Regions from separate parts of the Streptomyces sp. CA-210063 genome, predicted to be linked through region 1. Evidence: predicted binding sites of a transcription regulator. Region 1 holds the regulator's gene; the other holds the start of a gene.
The links. The regulator HspR, encoded in region 1, represses chaperone genes until heat shock. The targets are predictions, from matches to a motif close to TTGAGNNNNNNNNNCTCAA.

Region 1 (4,750 bases):
GAACGCGACCGGATCACGGTCAGGGAGATCGCCATCGCGAACCTCCTCACCGAGCTCCTGCCCGTGCTCGACGACATCGGCCGCGCGCGGGAGCACGGCGAACTCGTCGGCGGCTTCAAGTCCGTCGCCGAGTCGCTCGAGACCGTCGCGGCGAAGATGGGCCTGCAGCAGTTCGGCAAGGAGGGCGAGCCCTTCGACCCGACGATCCACGAGGCCCTGATGCACAGCTACGCGCCCGACGTCACCGAGACGACGTGCGTGGCGATTCTCCAGCCGGGGTATCGCATCGGCGAGCGCACCATCCGCCCCGCGCGGGTGGCCGTGGCCGAGCCCCAGCCGGGGGCGCAGACCGTCAAGGCGGACTCCTCCGAGACCGCCGAGGCGGCCGACGACAAGGAGAGCGGTGGCCCGGAAGAGGGCTGACGCCGACGGCGTACACGGTGACGTGCACGGTGAGTGGAAGGAGGGACGTCGCGGATGAGTACCAAGGACTTCATCGAGAAGGACTACTACAAGGTCCTCGGCGTCCCCAAGGACGCCACCGAGGCCGAGATCAAGAAGGCGTACCGCAAGCTCGCCCGCGAGTTCCACCCGGACGCCAACAAGGGCAACACCAGGGCCGAGGAGCGCTTCAAGGAGATCTCCGAGGCCAACGACATCCTCGGCGACCCCAAGAAGCGCAAGGAGTACGACGAGGCCCGCGCCCTCTTCGGCAACGGCGGGTTCCGCCCGGGGCCCGGCGCCGGCGGCTCGTTCAACTTCGACCTGGGCGACCTCTTCGGCGGCGGCGCCCAAGGCGGCCAGGGCGGCCAGGGAGCGGGCGGCTTCGGCGGGGGCATCGGGGACGTCTTCGGGGGCCTGTTCAACCGGGGCAGCTCCGGCACCACGCGGGTGCAGCCCCGGCGCGGCCAGGACATCGAGTCTGAGGTCACGCTGAGCTTCACCGAGGCCATCGAGGGCGCGACCGTACCGCTCAGGATGTCCTCGCAGTCGCCCTGCAAGGCCTGCTCGGGCACCGGCGACGCCAACGGCACACCCCGGGTGTGCCCGACGTGCGTCGGCACCGGCCAGGTCGCGCGGGGCTCCGGCGGCGGCTTCTCCCTGACCGACCCCTGCCCGGACTGCAAGGGCCGGGGCCTGATCGCCGAGCACCCCTGCGACATCTGCAAGGGGTCGGGCCGCGCCAAGTCGTCCCGCACCATGCAGGTCCGGATCCCGGCGGGCGTCTCCGACGGCCAACGGATCCGGCTGCGCGGCAAGGGCGCGCCGGGCGAGCGGGGCGGCCCGGCGGGCGACCTGTACGTGGTCGTGCACGTCGACCCGCACCCGGTGTTCGGCCGCAAGGAGGACAACCTCACGGTGACCGTGCCGGTGACGTATCCCGAGGCGGCGCTCGGCGGCGAGGTCAGGGTCCCGACCCTGGGCGGACCGCCGGTCACCCTGAAACTGCCTCCGGGCACCCCCAACGGCCGTACGATGCGGGCCCGGGGCAAGGGCGCCTTCCGCAAGGACGGCACCCGCGGGGACCTGCTGATCACCGTCGAGGTGAGTGTTCCGAAGGACCTGTCGGGGAAGGCTCGTGACGCCCTGGAGGCGTATCGCGAGGCGACCGCGGGCGAGGACCCGCGGGCGGAGCTGTTCCAGGCCGCGAAGGGAGCATGAATGTGATGGACGGCCGCCGTCGAAACCCCTATGAGCTGACGGAAGAGACACCGGTGTACGTCATCTCGGTGGCCGCCCAGCTCTCCGGTCTGCACCCGCAGACCCTGCGCCAGTACGACCGCCTCGGCCTGGTCTCGCCCGACCGCACCGCCGGGCGGGGCCGCCGCTACTCGGCCCGCGACATCGAACTGCTGCGCACGGTCCAGCAGTTGTCGCAGGACGAGGGCATCAACCTGGCCGGCATCAAGCGCATCATCGAACTGGAGAACCAGGTCGCCGCGCTCCAGGCGAGGGTGGCCGAGATGGAGGCCGCCCTCGACGGCGCCGCCGCGGCCATGCGGCAGCGCGAGGCCGCGGTCCACGCGTCGTACCGGCGTGACCTGGTGCCGTATCAGGAGATGCAGCAGAGCAGCGCGTTGGTGGTGTGGCGGCCGAAGGGGCGGCAGCCCACGGACTGACGTCACGTCAACTGCGCGAAAGGGGCCCGGAGGATTCTCCGGGCCCCTTTTCTGTGCGGATCTTCCTGTGCGGATCTTCGTGTGCGGATCTTCGTGTGCGGGCTCAGAACCAGGATTCCCAGATGCCGTACGCCCGCGATGTCGTCGCGGCCTCGGCACCGGCGGAGTCCAGGCGGACGACGCGGTAGTAGTACAGACCCAGCTTGTCCTCGTGGACGGTGGTGTCCATGTAGGACGTGGCGTCGTCCATCGTGCCCTCGGTCAGGGTGACGTAGGCGGCCGAGGCCGGGTCCCAGCGTTCCACGCGATAGCCCGTGAACCGGGCGCAGTCACCGAGGCCGGAGCTCTCGGAGCAGCCGACGTAGAGATCCGGGTAGCTGTCCTCACTGATCGCGGTCCCCGTCCAGCCCGGCGGCCGGGTGTCGGGCAGCGTGACCGAGATGTCCGCGGTGTTGAAGAACTCCGGGCCCTCGTCGTACACGCGCTCCTCGGCGGCCACCCGGTAGACGTGGGTGGCGCCGTCTGGGACGGTCGGGCAGATCTTCTCGGTCTCGGCGAGCGAGTCGCCGTTCCAGCAGTTCTTCACCCAGACCGTCTCCCCGGTGTCCGGGTCGGTCGTGCCCTGCCACACGTGGTAGCCGATGACGTCTTCGTCGCTGTGCGGCGTCCACGTCAGCCGCACACCGAGCGGGACGACCTCGGCCGTCAGACCCTCGACCGGCGAGGGGCGCACGGTGTCCGGCGTGGTCGCCGTGGCGGCCGGACCGGGCCGGGACTCGTGCCCGTACGGGTCGACCGTCACGATCCGGTACTCGTACGTCGTCTCGGACGCGCCCGAGACGTCCCGGCAGACGCCGTTGATCTGCTGACGTTCGGCGTACGCGGGGGCGTCGTCACCGGCCCACGTCCCGTACGTCTTCGGGGCCTCCAGCGGCAGGTCCTGCGAGGAGTCCGGCTTGCACTTGTCGACGACGGTGCTCTCGCCCGTCGCCGGGTCGGTGCGGACGATCCGGTACGTGAGCAGCGGGCTGTCGTCGAAGGTCCACGGGTCGGTGCTGCTCCACTCGACGGAGACGCCCCCGCCGTAGTTGTAGGCCCTGGTCGCGAACGCGGGGATCGCCTCCGGCCGGTCGGCCATCGTCAGCGTGATCTCCGCCGGGGCCGCCGCGTTGCCCTTCGCGTCCACCGAACGCACCGCGTACCGGTAGCTGTCGGCGATCGCGAGACGCTGGCGCGGCACGACGTCGGTCGCCGTGGTGGTGCCGCCGCCGCGCAGGGCGTCGAGCCAGCCGCCGGTCGCCGGGTCGTACTGGAGGACCTGGTACGAGGCGGCTCCGTCGGCGGCGGACCACAGCAGGTGCGGGACGCCCGACCGGTACTCGACCCGGGCGTCGGCGACGGGCGCCGGCGGCGTCATGTCGAAGGTGGTGAAGGTCGTGGCGGCCGAGTACACCGACCAGTTGCCGGCCGCGTCGCGGGCCCGGCCCCGGTAAGTGACGTCGCTGCCGTCGGCGGGACGCCCGGTGTCGCAGACCGTGCTCTTGGCTCCGGTGTACACGGTCTTCCAGGTGCCGGAGTCGAGCCGCTGCAGCTCGTAGGACGCGATGTCGGCCCTGTTCGCCGCCGTGGTGACGAACTCCGGGGCGGAATAGGGCTGTTGGTCCGGGCAGCCGTCCATCTCCAGGAACGGCGCGGCCGGCGGCGTCTTGTCCACGGTGGTGACGCTCCGGTCCGCCGAGCCGGCCGAGGTGTTGCCGGCCTTGTCGTAGGCCCGGACCTCGTAGTAGTACGACCCGCCGGTCGGCGGCGGGCTGTCGGTGTACGAGGTGTACGAGGTGGACGTGGTGGACGTGATCGTGGCGAGGGCCTTGGTGCCGAAGGCGTCACCCGCCGGCCGCCGGTAGACGCGGTAGCCGGCGAGGTCCATCTCCTTGTTCCTGGACCAGGTGAGCTTGGCCTTGCGGGTCGCCTGGTCGTACGTGACCGACGTGCCCGTCGGGGCGAGGGGCTTGACCTTGTCGACGGTGGCGGAGGTGCGGGGTGCGTAGGCGAAGGAGACGTTCGCCGCGCCGGTCCAGTTGACGTAGTCGACGCGCAGGGTGTGCTTGCCGGAGGGGATCGTGACGTTGACGGTCTTCTTCGCCGTCGACGAGACGTTCTTCCACAGGTCGACCTTGCGGGTGCCGTCGAGATAGACGCGGATGCCGTCCTGGGCGGCGGCGGTGAAGGTGAACGGGCCGCCGGAGCCGAAGTCGCGGGTGACGGTCCAGCGGACGCCGAAGTTGTTCTTCGGCAGACCGGTGGCGGGCGCTCCGGTGCCCCAGTTCTCGCTGATCTTCGTGTCGCAGTCGGTCTTCTTCGGCGTACCGGAGAACGAGGTGTTGCCGTAGAACTGCCGCTTGAAGACGGGCGAGGCGCAGCTCGTGTCCGCGCTCGCCGCCGTGGTCGCGGTGGTGAGGAGACCGGCGGAGGTGGCGAGCACGACGGCGGTGGCGGCCGCGGCGGTCGTGCGTCTGGCTGGGGTCATGAGGTCCTTCTGTCGTACAGCGTCGAGGAGGCGGCGCCGGCCTGTTCCGGCGCCGCCCCTCCGCGTCGGCTCGGAGTCGTTCAGGAGAGCGGCGGTACGGCCA
Region 2 (4,750 bases), 3.3 Mb from region 1:
GGTTCAGAAGAGTCAGCCGAGCCCTCCGCCCCGGCCGAACCGTCCAGAACCCGCGACCGGCCTACGCCGCTCCCCCCTTCGTGTCCTTGTCCTCGTCGACGATTTCCGCGTCGACCACGCCCTCTTCGTCGGTGGAGCCCTCGGCGGGGCCGGGGCTCGGTTCGTCGGCTGGGGTGCCGGCGGCGGCCGCGTACATGGCCTGGCCCATGCGTTGGCTGACGGTCGCCAGTTTCTCCGTGGCGGTGTGGAGGGTGGCGGTGTCTTCGGGGGTTTCCAGGAGGCGTTTCACGTCGGTGATGGCGGACTCGACCTCGGAGCGAACGTCGGCGGGGACGCCTTCCACGTTGTCGCGGAGGAACTTCTCCGTCTGGTAGACGAGTTGCTCGGCGTGGTTGCGGGTCTCGGCGGCCTCGCGGCGCCGGCGGTCGTCGTCGGCGTACTGCTCGGCCTCCCGCATCATGCGGTCGATGTCGTCCTTGGGGAGGGCGGAGCCCCCGGTCACCGTCATCTTCTGTTCGCGGCCGGTCGCCAGGTCCTTCGCCGACACATGCATGATGCCGTTGGCGTCGATGTCGAAGGCCACCTCGATCTGCGGCACGCCGCGCGGCGCCGGCGGCAGCCCGGTGAGGTCGAAGACGCCCAGCTTCTTGTTGTAGGCGGCGATCTCCCGCTCGCCCTGGTAGACCTGGATGCCGACCGACGGCTGGTTGTCGGCCGCCGTCGTGAAGATCTCCGAACGGCGGGTGGGAATCGTCGTGTTGCGTTCGATCAGCTTCGTCATGATGCCGCCCTTGGTCTCGATGCCCAGGGACAGCGGGGTGACGTCGAGGAGCAGGACGTCCTTCACATCGCCGCGGATGACTCCCGCCTGGAGCGTGGCGCCCATGGCCACCACCTCGTCGGGGTTCACACCCTTGTGCGGGTCCTTGCCGGTGAGTTCCTTCACGAGGTCGGTCACGGCGGGCATGCGCGTCGAGCCGCCGACGAGGATGACGTGGTCGATCGCGGCGAGCTTGACCCCCGCGTCCTTGACGGCCTGGTGGAAGGGCGTCTTGCAGCGGTCGAGCAGGTCGGCGGTCAGCTCCTGGAACTGAGTGCGCGTCAGCTTCTCCTCCAGGTGGAGCGGCCCCTCCCCGGAGGCGGTGATGTACGGCAGGTTGACGGACGTCTCGGAGGAGCTGGACAGCTCGATCTTGGCCCTCTCCGCGCCCTCGCGCAGCCGTTGCAGCGCCATCTTGTCGTTGCCGAGGTCGATGCCGTACTGGCCCTTGAACTTCTTGACGAGGTACTCGACGACCCGCTGGTCCCAGTCGTCGCCCCCGAGGTGTGTGTCGCCGTTGGTGGCCTTGACCTCGATGACCCCGTCGCCGATCTCCAGGAGCGAGACGTCGAAGGTGCCGCCGCCGAGGTCGAAGACGAGGACGGTCTGCTCCTCGCCCCGGTCCAGGCCGTAGGCGAGGGCCGCGGCCGTGGGTTCGTTGATGATCCGCAGGACCTTCAGGCCCGCGATCTCCCCCGCCTCCTTGGTCGCCTGCCGCTGGGCGTCGTCGAAGTACGCGGGCACGGTGATGACGGCGTCGGTGACGTCCTCCCCGAGATACGACTCGGCGTCCCGCTTCAGCTTCTGCAGGACGCGCGCGGACAGCTCCTGGGCCCGGTAGCGGGTGCCGTCCACGGAGCCCTGCTCGGGGAAGCGCCAACTCCCGTCGCCCATATGGCGTTTGACGGATCGGGCGGTGCGCTCCACGTTCGTCACGGCCTGCCGTTTGGCGACCTCGCCCACGAGGACCTCGTTGTTCTTGGCGAACGCCACCACGGACGGAGTGGTCCGCTGCCCCTCCGCGTTGGCGACGACGGTTGCTTCGCCGCCTTCCAGTACGGCCACCACCGAGTTCGTCGTACCGAGATCGATCCCGACCGCACGTGCCATCGCCGTCTCCTTCCAGCAAGGTCCGCCAGGTGTTCCCGCCTCCAGCACAAAACTTGAGTGGGCTCTTGTCAATGGGGCGTGCGGAGGCCTGGAGGCGTCTGCGGACGGCGTGCGCCAGGCGCAGTGTCCTGCCGACCGTGCCGAAGAGCAGCCGCCAGGACCGCTGGTCGACCACCGTGCGGACCGCGCTGGCGCTCGCCACGGTCCACCCGCGCACCCGGGACGACGGGGTCCGCTCGGCAGCCGTGACACCACGAAAGCCGGACAGGTGCCCTGGGAAGGCGACCTGTCCGGCGTCCGGGACCCGCGGGTCAGGCCAGTTCGGCCGTCAGGGTGATGGTCGTGCCGGTCAGGGCCTGGCTGACCGGGCAGTTCTTCTTGGCGCCCTCGGCCGCCTCCTGGAAGCCGTTCGCGTCCAGGCCGGGGACCTCGCCACGGACGGTGAGGTGGATGCCGGTGATGCCCTCGCCGGGCTGGAAGGTCACGTCGGCCTTCGTCTCCAGCCGGGTGGGCGGGGTGCCCGCGCCGGTGAGGCCGTGCGAGAGCGCCATGGAGAAGCAGCTGGAGTGGGCGGCCGCGATCAGTTCCTCGGGGCTGGTCTTGCCGTTCGCCTGCTCCGCGCGCGACGGCCACGACACCGGCTGCGAACCGATGCCGGAGGAGTCGAAGGTGACGGTGCCGCTGCCCTTGAGCAGTTCGCCTTCCCAGACGGTGTGTGCGGTGCGCGTGGTGGCCACGATGAGTCCTTTCTGTGGGTCACGATGCCGGGGTCCCGTTGCCGGGTTCCGTGACCCCCATCCGATCACACTCCGGCGCGTGCGAGGCTCATCTCACCCTGAACACCGGCCCACGCGCGGTGAACGGCAGGCGAGCACCCTGTGGAATGAGATAGGCGTGCTCGCGCCGCACGCGCAGCACGTCGCACCAGCCGTCCGTGATGACGAGGACGGGCGCGCCGGGCGGGAAGTCGTCGGCCCGGTGCAGCAGGTCGATGCCCGGTTGCAGCACCGTGCCGCCGCGCCCGTGGACGCGGACGCGCCCGGCGATCTCGGTGACCGGCAGGAAACCCGCGTCGTGCGGGGCCGCGTCGCAGAACACGACCCGGGCGGCCGGTACGTCACGGGCCGCGGCGTACGAGGCGATCGCGCCCAGCGCCTTGCCGAGCAGTACCCGGTCCATGGAGCCGGAGGTGTCGAGGACGACGCCGAAGGTGCAGCGGGCGATCTCCTCGGGCGGGACATACCGTCCGGCGCGCGGGATGTCGGGGGTGGCCGACTGACGGCGCGAGGGGCGCGCGTAGGTCCGTACGGGCTGTGGGCTGGGCACGAACTCGTCGAACCAGCGGGCGAGTCGGGCGTCCCAGGGCAGCGGCGGGTGGCTGAGGGCGCGGATCTCCTCGACCAGGCCGGCGGGCAGGAGACCACGCTCCTGCCGCTCGTGCAGATCGAACCCCCGGGCGAGGCCCCGGCGGTAGAACTCGTCGAGGTCCACGTAGTCGCGGGGTGAGCCGAGCGGGCCGCCGAGGATGTCACCGGCGCCCTTGCCGCGCGGGGTGGACAGCCGGCGTATGCGGCGCAGGTCGCCGACGATCCGGTCGTACACCTCCTCGGCCGACAGGCCGGCCAGCGCGGGGTCGTGCAGCAGCCCGTCGGGCATGGTGCCGACCCGCATCTCGCGCAGCCAGTCGTTGATGACGTAGTCGGCGGCGACGTTGAAGAGATACGGGTCGCGGGTGCCGCAGCGGTCGCCGTGGCGCAGGGCGGCGTGCAGCATCTCGTGGGCGAGGATGAACCGCCATTCCTCGTCCTCGAACTGCCGGAGCGGGTTGATGTAGATCTCGCCGGCCTCCGCGTCGACGGCCGCGATGGCGATGCCGTGGGCGTGGGCGAGTTCGACGTCGGCGACGATCCTGATGCCGGCCGCGATGCCGCCGAGCAGCGGGTAGGAGGAGATGAACCAGCTCAGCGCCTTCTCCCAGGGCCGCTTGCGGACCGGTTCGTCGTCGAGGGACTCGCGGCGGCCGCCCGCCATGTCCATCGCGGCGGACATGGTGCTGGTGAGGGCGTACGCGAAGGCGAGCTGCCAGTCCGGGGGCTGTCCCTGCCATGTGGGCCAGGACAGCAGGAGCTGGTCGGGCTCGCCGCCGGCCGTGCCGCAGCGCTCGTACGCCGCCGGGAGCCCGTCGCGGCGCCAGCGGGCGGCGAGGCGCTCCTCGTCGCCGTCCGGATAGCGGGCGGGCAGGTTCTCGGGCGTCAGACCGACGGGGAACGTGAGCAGGAAACGGTTGACGGCGACGCAGCGGGCGGCGAGGTCGAACCGGTCGGGCTGTTCGCGCACGCCCTGGGCCGCCGGAACGTGCCCGAAGCCCAGGTGGATGGCGGCGTGGGCGATGGCCCAGGCCCAGGATTCGGGGGTGGCGAGCCGGTCGGGGTGCGCGTGCAGGACGCCCTCGGAGTCGACGCGGACGAGGCCGTCGCGGGGCGCGAGATCGCACTTCTCCTTGCGGCAGGTGCTGAAACGGACCGCGCGCAGCGCGGAGTTGGCCCGCACCGTCGCCAGCCCCGCCTCGAACGCCTCACCGGCGAGGTCCCGTTGAGTCTTCCGCTTGCCGTTCCCCTTGCTCTTGCCCTTGCCCTTCCCCTTGCCGCCGGCCGCGCTCATCGACGCGCTTCCACCAGCCGGGGCATGTCCCGGGCGGCCTCGACGAGGAACCAGGCGGGCAGGACGGGGTTGCCGTCGGGGTCGCCGGCGATGACGGTCTGGGCGACCTCGACGGAGATCTCGGCGAGCTGCACCAGCAGGGACTTGGCGCGGTACGCG

Region 2: a site for HspR is predicted at 1,984-2,002, ahead of dnaK (molecular chaperone DnaK). Genes of this name have one in related genera too.

Annotation. Positions count from the first base shown of each region.
Region 1 covers NZ_CP102512.1:4,914,003-4,918,752, reverse strand. Annotated here, with positions in the region: gene grpE (nucleotide exchange factor GrpE) at 1-423, shown strand, start outside; gene dnaJ (molecular chaperone DnaJ) at 478-1,662, shown strand; gene JIX56_RS21270 (heat shock protein transcriptional repressor HspR) at 1,668-2,120, shown strand; gene JIX56_RS21265 (PA14 domain-containing protein) at 2,224-4,647, opposite strand; gene JIX56_RS21260 (PA14 domain-containing protein) at 4,728-4,750, opposite strand, start outside.
Region 2 covers NZ_CP102512.1:1,578,301-1,583,050, forward strand. Annotated here, with positions in the region: gene dnaK (molecular chaperone DnaK) at 62-1,930, opposite strand; gene JIX56_RS06845 (OsmC family protein) at 2,242-2,667, opposite strand; gene JIX56_RS06850 (vWA domain-containing protein) at 2,756-4,591, opposite strand; gene JIX56_RS06855 (ATP-binding protein) at 4,588-4,750, opposite strand, start outside.